Linked DNA regions of Streptacidiphilus albus JL83. The protein of the gene in region 2 interacts with the protein of the main gene of each other region in a pairwise test. Links are inferred from orthologs where the notes say so. Each region holds a gene or a part of one and is shown on either strand. Other genes may lie near its edges.

What was found. Proteins that work in one complex are often made in the same cells at the same time.
Region 1: the proteins of dnaE (region 2) and BS75_RS22605 interact in binary tests that used the Escherichia coli proteins (3 or more experiments, as listed by UniProt). The link is inferred for Streptacidiphilus albus JL83 from one-to-one orthologs.
Region 3: the proteins of dnaE (region 2) and rplL interact in binary tests that used the Escherichia coli proteins (3 or more experiments, as listed by UniProt). The link is inferred for Streptacidiphilus albus JL83 from one-to-one orthologs.

Annotation. Positions count from the first base shown.
Region 1 is NZ_JQML01000001.1:5,181,014-5,183,963, reverse strand. It holds BS75_RS22605 (DNA polymerase III subunit gamma and tau), read right to left. Parts: upstream 2,647-2,950; coding sequence 355-2,646; downstream 1-354. Other genes in the region: BS75_RS22610 (YbaB/EbfC family nucleoid-associated protein), read right to left, coding at 1-242. UniProt on the Escherichia coli protein: Part of the beta sliding clamp loading complex, which hydrolyzes ATP to load the beta clamp onto primed DNA to form the DNA replication pre-initiation complex.
Region 2 is NZ_JQML01000001.1:2,060,987-2,066,341, reverse strand. The notes cover bases 625-4,771. They hold dnaE (DNA polymerase III subunit alpha), read right to left. Parts: upstream 4,392-4,771; coding sequence 825-4,391; downstream 625-824. Other genes in these bases: BS75_RS08940 (hypothetical protein), read right to left, coding at 4,468-4,771; BS75_RS08950 (hypothetical protein), read right to left, coding at 625-767. Outside these bases: BS75_RS08955 (hypothetical protein), read right to left, coding at 1-421; more of BS75_RS08950, read right to left, coding at 555-624; more of BS75_RS08940, read right to left, coding at 4,772-5,229; BS75_RS08935 (ABC transporter permease), read right to left, coding at 5,251-5,355. UniProt on the Escherichia coli protein: DNA polymerase III is a complex, multichain enzyme responsible for most of the replicative synthesis in bacteria. This DNA polymerase also exhibits 3' to 5' exonuclease activity. The alpha chain is the DNA polymerase catalytic subunit.
Region 3 is NZ_JQML01000001.1:5,607,831-5,610,701, reverse strand. It holds rplL (50S ribosomal protein L7/L12), read right to left. Parts: upstream 1,693-2,871; coding sequence 1,309-1,692; downstream 1-1,308. Other genes in the region: BS75_RS24560 (LolA-like protein), read right to left, coding at 2,685-2,871; rplJ (50S ribosomal protein L10), read right to left, coding at 1,769-2,338; rpoB (DNA-directed RNA polymerase subunit beta), read right to left, coding at 1-352. UniProt on the Escherichia coli protein: The binding site for several of the GTPase factors involved in protein synthesis (IF-2, EF-Tu, EF-G and RF3). Is thus essential for accurate translation.

The DNA of each region.
Region 1 (2,950 bases), 3.1 Mb from region 2 along the record:
ACCGCAGCGAGGACCAGGTCCGCCAGGGTCTCCGTGTCCTCCGGGTCGACCGCCTTGGGGTCGATGACCAGGGCCTTCAGCTCACCCGCGCCGCTGACCGTCGCCGTGACCAGGCCGCCGCCGGCCGTGCCCTGCACGGTGGCCGCCGCCAGCTGCTCCTGGGCCTGGGCGAGTTGCTGCTGCATCTGCTGGGCCTGCTGAAGCAGTGCCTGCATGTCGGGCTGTCCGCCACCGGGGAACATGATGTGCTCCTGACGTCAAAAGTCATGGCTGCCCGTCCGTACGGCGCACAGCCGTACGTCTCGGGACCGTACGGTGCGAGCCTACGCGGCCGGACCGTCAGCCAGGACCCACCTAGCGGTTGTGCTCGATCTCCTCGATCACAGTCGCGCCCAGTTCCCGGATGATCAGCTCCTGGCCGGAGATCGAACCCATGGCGTAGGCCGGGCCGTCCTCCTCCGGAACCTCGTCGTCGGGCGAGTCCGGGAACGGCGGCGGCAGGTCGGGCACCGGTGCCGAGGCCGGAGCGCTGTAGGACGGAGCACTGTAGGCCGACGGCGTCTGCGGCACCGGCTGCGGAGCCGCGGCGGCCTGCGGCGCGGCGGCCGAGGGCGCCTGGACCGGCGCGGCCGTCGCCTGCATCGTCCCCGTCCCGGCCCCCGGCCCCGATCCTGCGAACGCCTGCGGGGGCTGGGCCTGCTGCTGCGGAGGCTGGAACTGCTGCGACGGGCCCGGCCCGGGCCCGACGGGCGCCGCGGGCGCGCCGGAACCCCAGCCGCCGCCGGACCCGCCACCACCGGGAGCACCGGGGCCGCTCGGGCCACGGCCGCCACCGGAGGGGTCGATCACGCAGTCGATCTTCCAGGAGACGCCCAGGGCGTCCTGCATCGCCTGGCGCAGGATGTCGTCATGGCCGCCGTTGACGAAGCCGTCTCGGGTGCCGGCGTGCTCGAAGGCCAGCTGGAGCGTGCTGCCGTCGAATCCGGCGACCTGCGCCTGCTGCACCAGCATCCAGGTGACCCGGCGGCGGCCCTTCACGGCCTCCAGGATCTGCGGCCACATCCGCCGCACCTCGCCGGCCCCGCCCTGGGCGGCCGGCGAAGGCTGCGCCACGGGCGCGGGCTGGGCAGTCGGCGCGGGCTGGGGAGCGGGTGCGGGCTGGGCCACAGGCGCGGGTGCCTGCGGCACGACCGGAGCCGCCGCGGCGGGCGCGGCGGGCGCAGCCGTCGTCGGCGTTGCGGCGAAACTGCGCGCCACCGGCCAGGCGCCGGATCCGGGGGCCTGCGCCCCGGGCACGGGCGCGGAGGCGATCGGCGCGGCTGCCGGCATCGGCGCCGGAACCGTCGCTGCCGGAGCCGTCACCGGCCCCGGGGCGGAGGCCGCGATCGGGCCCGGGGCGGTCATCGGGCCCGGGGCCGTCATCGGAGCCGCCACAGACGGGCCGACCGCCATCGGCACGGCCATGCCCTCCACCCCGCCGCCGCCGAAGGCCGACCGGCGTTCCAGCTTGTCCAACCGGGCCTGGACGGACCGGGCGTCGTCGTATGCACCGGGCAGCATGACCCGGGCGCAGATCAGCTCCAGCTGCAGCCTGGGCGAGGTCGCCCCGCGCATCTCCGTCAGCCCGGTGTTGACGATGTCGGCGGCACGGCTCAGCTCGGCCGCGCCGAAGCGCCCGGCCTGCTGCTCCATCAGCGCGATCCGGTCGGCGGGCGCGTCGATCAGGCCCTTCTCACCCGCGTCCGGGACGGCGGAGAGGATGACCAGGTCGCGCAGCCGCTCCAGCAGATCGGCCACGAAGCGGCGCGGGTCGTGGCCGCCCTCGATCACACGGTCGACCATCCCGAAGACCGAGGCGCCGTCCTGTGCGGCGAAGGCGTCGGTCACCTCGTCCAGCAGCCCGGCGTCGGTGTAGCCGAGCAGCGCGGTGGCCATGCTGTAGGTCACACCGCCGGCGTCCGAGCCGGCCAGGAGCTGGTCCATCACCGACATCGAGTCACGCACGGAGCCCGCCCCGGCCCGGACCACCAGCGGATAGACCGCGTCCTCGACCTGGATCCCCTCCTGCCCGCAGACCTGGGCGAGGTAGTCGCGCAGCGTGCCCGGCGGGACCAGCCGGAACGGGTAGTGATGGGTGCGCGAGCGGATCGTCCCGATGACCTTCTCGGGCTCGGTCGTCGCGAAGATGAACTTCAGATGCTCCGGGGGCTCCTCGACGACCTTCAGCAGGGCGTTGAAGCCGGCCGTCGAGACCATGTGGGCCTCGTCAATGATGTAGATCTTGTAGCGACTGGATGCGGGGGCGAAGAACGCCTTCTCCCGCAGGTCACGCGTGTCGTCGACACCACCGTGCGAGGCGGCGTCGATCTCGATCACGTCGATGGACCCGGGACCGCCGCGCGCCAGGTCGGTGCACGACAGGCAGACGCCGCAGGGCGTGGGTGTGGGCCCCTGCTCGCAGTTGAGGCAACGAGCGAGGATGCGCGCGCTGGTGGTCTTGCCGCAGCCGCGCGGGCCGCTGAAGAGGTAGGCGTGGTTGACCCGGTTGTTGCGCAGCGCCTGCTGGAGCGGACCGGTGACGTGCTCCTGACCGATGACCTCGGCGAAGGTCTCGGGGCGATAGCGGCGATAGAGAGCGAGCGACACGTCACTGACCCTAACGGTCCCCACTGACAAGCGGAGGCCTCTGGAAACGACAGGACCCCCGTGCACCCGCCAGAGCCCACTTACCCTTGCTGCCTTCCGGCCCTGGGGGGGTTCAGCGAGATAGCGCCACACGAGGGGCTGTGGAACAGCGTACCGGATACCCGGGGTGATCCGTGACGCCACCCGTACGGAGGACCCGTCCGGACACCCGCCGACCACCCCGCAGGTCGGAGCCCCGGCTACATGTTCGCGAGCACCCCCAAACGTCTAGTAAGCTCTCCCACGGAGGATTCGCCTAGTGGCC
Region 2 (5,355 bases):
CCAGCACCAGCCACGGGGTGATCCCGTGGCCGACGTGGCCGGTCAGCGCGGGGGCGGTGCGCAGGGCGCCGTCGGCCTGGCCGGCGTTGCCGCAGAAGAGCAGCGAGTTCACCGAGTGCCAGGGCCCGAGCAGCGGCCCGCCGTCGGTGGCCCGGTAGCAGCTGGCCTGCCCGTCGGTGAAGAGAGTGTCGAGCCCGAGCTCCAGCGGGACCAGCAGCGCGGCGATCCCGGCGTAGGAGCGCTCGCGCCGACCGAGCAGCAGGGCCAGGACGAAGGCGCCCAGGCCGGCCGCCAGAATGGTCGGCCAGGGCAGCGGCTCGTCGGTCAGCAGCACGTGCGAGCCGCTGGAGAGGACGACCGCGAACAGGGTGAACAGCAGCGCACGGGCGACCGCGAGCAGCGGTACCGCACGCGTCCTCACCGTCGCCGCTCCCTGCCCGTCCGTAACCCGTTCGGCGGGTCCGCCGAACCGGACAATCCTCGCACAGTGCCGACACCGCCTGCGCCGGATCGCCCCTGAGGAATTGATGAGGACTTCCGCGCCCCGGCGGTGGTCAGGGGACCTGGCGGAGGTAGAGGGCGCCGCAGAGGTAGCAGAACTTCTCGTGGGTGTCGCCCCAGGCGACGGCGTTGAGGCGGGCCGACTCGGCGTCGACCGGGTGGCCGCAGAGGGCGGCGGTGTTGCCCTCCACGGTCATGTGCCACTGGTGGATGGGGCCGCCGAGGACCCCGTCCTCGTACTCCGCACGCATCTCGTACTCGTTCATGGGGGTACCTCCTGCGGCAAGTCTGCGCCGCCGGAGGCACCCCTTCCACTCGACCGGTCAGACGCTCCAGGCGCCCTGGCCGAGGAGGGTCTTGATCTCGCTGGCGAAGCCGTTGTCCGGGTTGATCAGGAAGCCGAGCTCGAAGACCAGGGTGCGGCGGCGGCCCTCCATCCGGATCCGGACCGGGACGTCGCCCGGGTGCGCCCGGAGCGAGCGCTTGAGCTCGGCCACCAGCGGCGGGGTGATCTTCTGCTCGGGCACGGTCAGGAAGACCGGCGGCTTGCCGCCGTTCTCGGCCGAGGAGATGTCCAGCGGGGCGAGCTCCGAGCCGAAGATGGACAGCGCGCCGTCGCGCTCGTTCAGCCGGCCCCGGACCGAGACCACGTTGTCCTCGATCAGCTCCTGCTGGATCAGCATGTAGTTCTTCGGGAAGAACAGCACCTCGACCGAGCCGTCGCGGTCGGCGATGGTGACGATCGCCCAGGCGTTGCCGGCCTTGTTGATCCGCCGGTCGACCGAGGTGATCAGCCCGGCGAGCTTGACCTCGCCCTCGGTCCGGCCGGAGCCGAGCAGCTCGGCGATGGAGACGTCGCGGTTGCGGGACAGGATGTGCTCGGCGCCGTCCAGCGGGTGGCTGGAGACGTAGAGCCCGAGCATCTCCCGCTCCAGGCTGAGCAGGTGCTTGCGCGGCCACTCGCGGTCGTCGAGGGTGAAGTCCAGGCCGATGCCGGGGGACTCGTCGCTGGTGTCCATCGAGCCGAAGAGGTCGTCCTGGCCGATGGCCTGCTGCTTCTTCAGGCTGGTGACCGAGTCGATGGCGGTCTCGCAGACGGCGACCAGGCTCTGCCGGGTGTGCTCCAGCGAGTCGAAGGCCCCGGCCTTGATCAGCGAGTCCACCGTCCGCTTGTTGCAGACCACCAGCTCGACCTTGTCCAGGAAGTCCGCGAAGGAGGTGTACTTCCCCTTCTCCGAGCGGGACTTGACCAGGGACTCGATCACCGGGACGCCGACGTTGCGGACGGCCTTGAGGCCGAAGCGGACCGAGTCGCCGACGGCGGTGAAGTCGACCACCGACTCGTTGACGTCCGGCGAGAGGATCTTGATGCCCAGCCGGCGGCACTCGGCGAGGTAGATCGCCATCTTGTCCTTGTCGTCGGAGACCGACGTCAGCAGGGCGGCCATGTACTCGGCGGGGTAGTTGGCCTTGAGGTAGGCGGTCCAGTAGGAGACCAGGCCGTAGGCGGCGGAGTGCGACTTGTTGAAGGCGTAGCCGGCGAAGGGGACCAGCACGTCCCAGACCGCCTGGATCGCCTCGTCCGAGTAGCCGCGCTCCTGGCAGCCCGCGTGGAACGGCACGAACTCCTGTTCCAGGACCTCCTTCTTCTTCTTGCCCATGGCCCGGCGGAGCAGGTCGGCCTGGCCGAGGCTGTAGCCGGCCAGCACCTGCGCGGCTCGCTGCACCTGCTCCTGGTAGACGATCAGGCCGTAGGTGGGGCCGAGCACCTCCTTGAGCGGCTCCTCCAGCTCGGGGTGGATCGGGGTGATCTCCTGCTGGGCGTTCTTCCGGAGCGCGTAGTTGGTGTGCGAGTTCATGCCCATCGGGCCGGGCCGGTAGAGCGCGGAGACGGCGGAGATGTCGGCGAACTCGGTCGGCTTCATCAGCTTCAGCAGCGCCCGCATGGGCCCGCCGTCCAGCTGGAAGACGCCCAGGGTGTCGCCCCGGGCGAGCAGGTCGTAGGTGACCGGGTCGTCGATGGCGATCTTCTCGGTGTCGACCTCGATGCCCCGGTTGGCCTTGATGATCTTGATGGCGTGATCGATGATGCCCAGGTTCCGCAGACCCAGGAAGTCCATCTTGATCAGACCCATCTCCTCGCACTGGGGGTACGAGAAGCCGGTGATGATCACCCCGTCCTTGTCCCGCTTGTGCAGCGGGATGAGGTCGAGCAGCGGAGCCGAGGAGAGGATCACCGCGGCGGCGTGCACGCCGGTGCCCCGGGTCAGGCCCTCGATGCCCTTGCCGGTGTCGATGATCTTGCGGACGTCGGGCTCGTTCTCGTACATCGCGCGGATCTCGCCGCCCTCGGAGTACCGGGGGTGCGTCTCGTCGAACAGCGCGTAGAGCGGGACGCCCTTGCCCATCACGTCCGGCGGCATGGCCTTGGTGATCCGGTCGCCCATGGAGAAGGGGTAGCCGAGGATCCGGTTGGCGTCCTTGACGGCGGCCTTGGCCTTGATCGTGCCGAAGGTGTTCACCTGCGCGGTGTACGCCTCGCCGTACTTCTCGGTGACGTAGCGCACCATCTGGTCGCGCTGGCGGTCGTCGAAGTCGATGTCGACGTCGGGCGGGTTGATCCGCTCCGGGTTGAGGAAGCGCTCGAACAGCAGATCGTGTTCGAGCGGGTCCAGCTCGGTGATCCGGGTCAGGTAGGCCACGATCGAGCCGGCCGCCGAACCACGGCCGGGGCCGACCGGGATGCCGTTGTCGCGGGCGTACTGGCAGATGTCCGCGACCACGAGGAAGTAGGCGTCGAAGCCCATCGGGGAGATGACGCCCATCTCCAGCTCGATCCGGTCCAGCACCTCCTGGCTCGGGTTGTCGCCGTAGCGCCGGGGGAGCCCCTCCGCGATCTTGTGCCGCAGCCAGGACGCCTGGGTCTCGCCCTCGGGCACGTCGAACTGGGGCATCCGGTCGACGTAGGTGAAGACCTCGTCGTAGGGCTGGATCCGCTCGCCGATGGCGAGGGTGTTGTCGCAGGCCTCGGGCAGCTCGCGGAAGAGCTCGCGCATCTCCTCGGCGGTCTTGATGTAGTAGCCCGAGCCGTTGAACTTGAACCGGTTCGGGTCGTCCTTGTTCTTGCCCACGCCCACGCAGAGCAGGTTGTCGTGGGCGTCCGCCTGGTCCTCGGTGACGTAGTGCGAGTCGTTGGTCGCCAGCAGCGGGATGCCCAGCTGCTTGGCCACCCGGAGCAGGTCCTCGCGGACGCTGCGCTCGATGTCCAGGCCGTGGTCCATCAGCTCCAGGAAGTAGTTCTCCTTGCCGAAGATGTCCTGGTAGGCGCTGGCGGCCTTGATCGCCTCGTCGAACTGCCCCAGCCGCAGCCGGGTCTGCACCTCGCCCGAGGGGCAGCCGGTGGTGGCGATGATGCCCTTGGCGTTGGCGGCGATCAGCTCCCGGTCCATCCGGGGCTTCATGTAGTAGCCCTCCATGGACGCCAGCGAGGAGAGCCGGAAGAGGTTGCGCAGCCCCTCGGCGTTCTCCGCCCACATGGTCATGTGGGTGTACCGGCCGCCGCCGGAGACGTCCTTGCCGCCCTCGCCGTCGCTGCTGGCGACGCGCTGCCCGCCCGGCGCCCAGAAGACCTGCTTCTTGTGGAACCGGGACTCCGGCGCGACGTACGCCTCGATCCCGATGATCGGCTTGACCCCGGACTTCTTGCCGATCTGCTGGAACTCGTACGCGCCGAACATGTTGCCGTGGTCCGACATGGCCACGGCGGGCATGCCCAGCCGCTCCACCTCGGCGATCAGCTTGCCGTTCTTGGCAGCCCCGTCCAGCATCGAGTACTCGGTGTGGACATGCAGGTGAACGAAGCTGTCGGCCACGGTACGGGCACTCCTCATGGCAGGGTCGGCACGCGGGTGGGCACAGGGTTCGGCCCAGGTGTCGGCGCGGGGTAGGCACCCACCCTAGCGCGCGCTAAGGGGTGTCGGAGCGCTCCGGTGACGCTTGTGACAAGGGTTGCGCCCAGAGTGTTTCCGGGGCGCTCGGCTTCGGCGAGAAGATCCTGGTGAGGACGATCAGGGTGACCAGCGCGACCCCCGGCCAGGCCAGCAGCACGCCGTTGGCGGTCACCGCCAGCGGCCCGTAGAAGGTCTTCCCCAGGGCGACGCTCTTGGCCGTGGCGATGATGTTGCTGCTCGGGCCCAGGTGCACCCCGAGCCGCATCGCCAGGTAGCCGCCGAGCAGCCCGCCCAGGGCCAGCCCGACCGGCACCCCGACGCCCACGTCGCGGGCGCGGGTGCGCCAGTACGCCAGGGCCGCCAGCAGCAGGCCGATGACCGCGCCGATGATCGCGAAGTAGGCGTCGGCGGTGATCGCCTGCTCGCCCTCCGGATCCGACAGGTAGATGTCGGAGGTGTCGGCGTAGAGCGGCACCTTCGGCGCCACCCGCTCCCACAGCAGCCCCATCAGCAGGCCCAGCACGGCCGATCCGGCGATCAGGGCGAGCCCCAGCAGCAGGTCGGTCCGCAGCTCGCGGGAGAACCGTACGGGCGCGTCGGCGGCCTCGGCCGGGTGGCCCGGCAGCGGCGCGGACAGCGGCTCCGGCTCGGGCGGGGACGCCGGCTCGGGCAGGGGCTCCGGCGCGGACTTGGACAGCGGCACTGGCGCGGCCTGCCCGGACCCGGGCTCGGGCGAGGGGCCGGACCCGCCGTCGGCATCGGTGTTCTGATCGGTCATCGCGTCATCGTCCCACGGAGATCAGCGGCGGGTGGCGGCGCGTCGGTAGGCCCACGTGGAGACGGCCAGCGAGACCACTCCGACGGCCCCGCAGACCGCCAGGTCCAGCGCCACCGCGGACCAGTC
Region 3 (2,871 bases), 3.5 Mb from region 2 along the record:
AGAGCGGGGCCGCGAAGGTGAAGTCGCGGTCCTTGCACTCGTCGATCGAGTTCTTCGGGGGCTCGAAGCGGTGGTCGCGGAAAGTCAGCGACATCGAACCGGAGAAGTCCTCGATCGGGGAGATCTCCTCGAAGATCTCCTCCAGACCTGACTTCTGCGGGACGTCGTGTCCTTCCGCGAGCGACGCCTCGACCCTGGACTTCCACGCCTGGTTGCCGAGGAGCCAGTCGAAGCTCTCGGTCTGCAGGGCGAGGAGGTTGGGAACCTCGAGGGGCTCACGAATCTTCGCGAAGGAAATACGGAGCGGTGCGGTGGATGCGGAGTTGTTCGAGGCGTTGCGCGAGGCGGCCAAGAGGGGGTCCTTCCGAGGGCTCGGAGCTCACTACGCGCGTACCGGGCCCACCCGTCGCACGGGTAGCATCCGCGCCCTCACACGTGCCGCCGACCCGGAATCTCACCAGGTCAGTGCCAGTGCGCAAGCGGGGTGCCACCCCTGGTCGGGGTAGTGCGTACTCCGGGGGTCGAGTCACGGAGCAGCTAAAAGGCAGCGCAAAGGGACAGTGTAGCCAGACGGCACACTGCTGTCCAGTCCGGATTCGGAGACCGAATCGTCGAACTCCCTACCTCGCGGGTCCGCCCTCTCCGAGAGCGCCCCCTGGGGCGGTAACTGCCTACGGGGTGTATTCCCCACCGCACGTCGGTTCCATGCCTGCGGACCGAAGAATCATCGACCCCGCTGCCACGCTGCCGCGCCGTCCGAACCGTCCGGCGTGCACCTTCGCGTCCTGAGAATTGCGCGCCCGCTGCGGTTCGTCAAGGGCACGGCCCCGGCGAGATCCCCCGGGCCGCCCCGCGGACGGGGCTGCGGGCCGGACCGCGGGCCGGGACGCTCCGCCGGCGGCCGGGCCGGGCGACTGCCCTGGTGGGGTGGCCGACCGGCGACCGCTGCGTGGCTCCGGAGGTGACCCCGGATACGCCGTGGCGCCCGCTGCGGACAGGTCGTACCCGCAGCGACGACGATCACCATACTCGCCCTCGGCGGCGGAGGGGAGTACCTGGCGGACAGATGTGGCGAATCGTCATAGATCGGTCATAGAGCCCGAGTCATGGGAACGGGCGTCCGAGCGGACCGTCAAAGCCCTGGTGAGCCGGGCTGTGCCGGGCCCGCGCCGGGCAGCCGGGAACCCACTCCACCGGGCCCGCCGACGGCCCTGGAGCGGGAACGCAAAAGGCCGAGGCGGCCACCCTTTCGGGTGGCCGCCTCGGCCGAACGGCCCGCCGGAGCGGACCGTCAGTCAGTAACCGGAGTTACTTGACGGTGACGGAAGCGCCGGCAGCCTCGAGAGCAGCCTTGGCCTTCTCCGCAGCGTCCTTGGCAACCTTCTCCAGGACGGTGGCGGGGGTGCCGTCAACGAGGTCCTTCGCCTCCTTCAGGCCGAGCGAGGTGAGCGAACGCACCTCCTTGATGACCTGGATCTTCTTGTCACCGGCGGCGGTGAGGATGACGTCGAACTCGTCCTGCTCCTCAGCCTCTTCCGCGACGGCGGCAGCGCCGCCACCGGCGGCGACGGCGACCGGGGCGGCAGCCTTGACGTCGAACTTCTCCTCGAACGCCTTGACGAACTCGGAGAGCTCGATGAGGGTCAGGTCGGCGAACTGCGCGAGCAGCTCTTCCTGGGACAGCTTCGCCATGATGGCGTCCTTCCACTAAGTCGGCAGGTGCCGGATGTACGGAACGGCGGGCGTACGGGCCCGCTGCGAGGGGGTACTACTCCGCGGCGGGAGCAGCGTCCTCGACGGCGGGAGCCGGCGTACCGGCACCGCCCTGCTCGACCTTGGCCCGGAGCGCCTCCGCAGTGCGGACGAACTCCGTGAGCGGGGCCTGGAAGGTGGCGGCGGCCTTGGCCATCGACGCCTTCAGTCCACCCGCGAGCTTGGCGAGCAGCACCTCGCGGGACTCGAGGTCCGCGAGCTTCTTGATGTCATCAGCAGACAGCGCCTTACCGTCAAGGACACCGCCCTTGATGATGAGAGCCGGGTTCTCCTTGGCGAAGTCACGCAGAGCCTTCGCCGACTCCACCGGGTCACCGGCGACGAAGGCGACAGCCGTCGGACCCGCGAACAGGTCGTCGAGCTCAGAAATACCGGCCTGGTTGGCGGCAATCTTGGTCAGCGTGTTCTTCACCACGGCGTAATTGGCGTTGTCGCCGAGCGAGCGACGCAGCGTCTTCAGCTGCGCCACGGTCAGACCGCGGTACTCGGTCAGCACGGCCGCGTTGGAGTCACGGAACTTGTCCGTGAGCTCTGCGACGGCAGCAGCCTTGTCGGGCCTTGCCATAGGCTTACGCCTCCTTCCGTGATGTCGATGCTTGGCCGACCGTTGAGTCGACCTGCTATACCTCGACCGCCGGAAGAAAGTGTTCGGAAAAACAGGACAGCCCCGGCGCAGGCGCACGGGGCTTCAACATGCTCGACGGCCGACATGCCTGACGGCACACGTCCGGAGCGCGATCTTCCTCATCCATCCTGCGCGGGTCGTCCGCATCCTTCGCGGAGCCTTCGGTCACCAGGCCGACTCTTTGCAGAGCGGGCAGCGACAACCAGCGGTCTGTGGCTCCGGCTACGTTACGCGAACGGGCGGCCGAAGGGCAAATCGCCCACCGGCCGCCCGTCCCGCCGGTCGGTCAGCTGCTCCCGAGCAGGCTGGACGCGTCGAGGGTGTCGTCCGCCGGCGGAGCGGTGAAGGTGACCGCACCGGTGCTGTAGTCGGAGAAGTCGATGGTCGCGTTCTCGGTGCCGCTGGAGGTCGTCGCCGACATCGTCTCCCGGACCGGGAGGTTCTGGGCGCTGACCCAGAGGTCCACGGTCTCG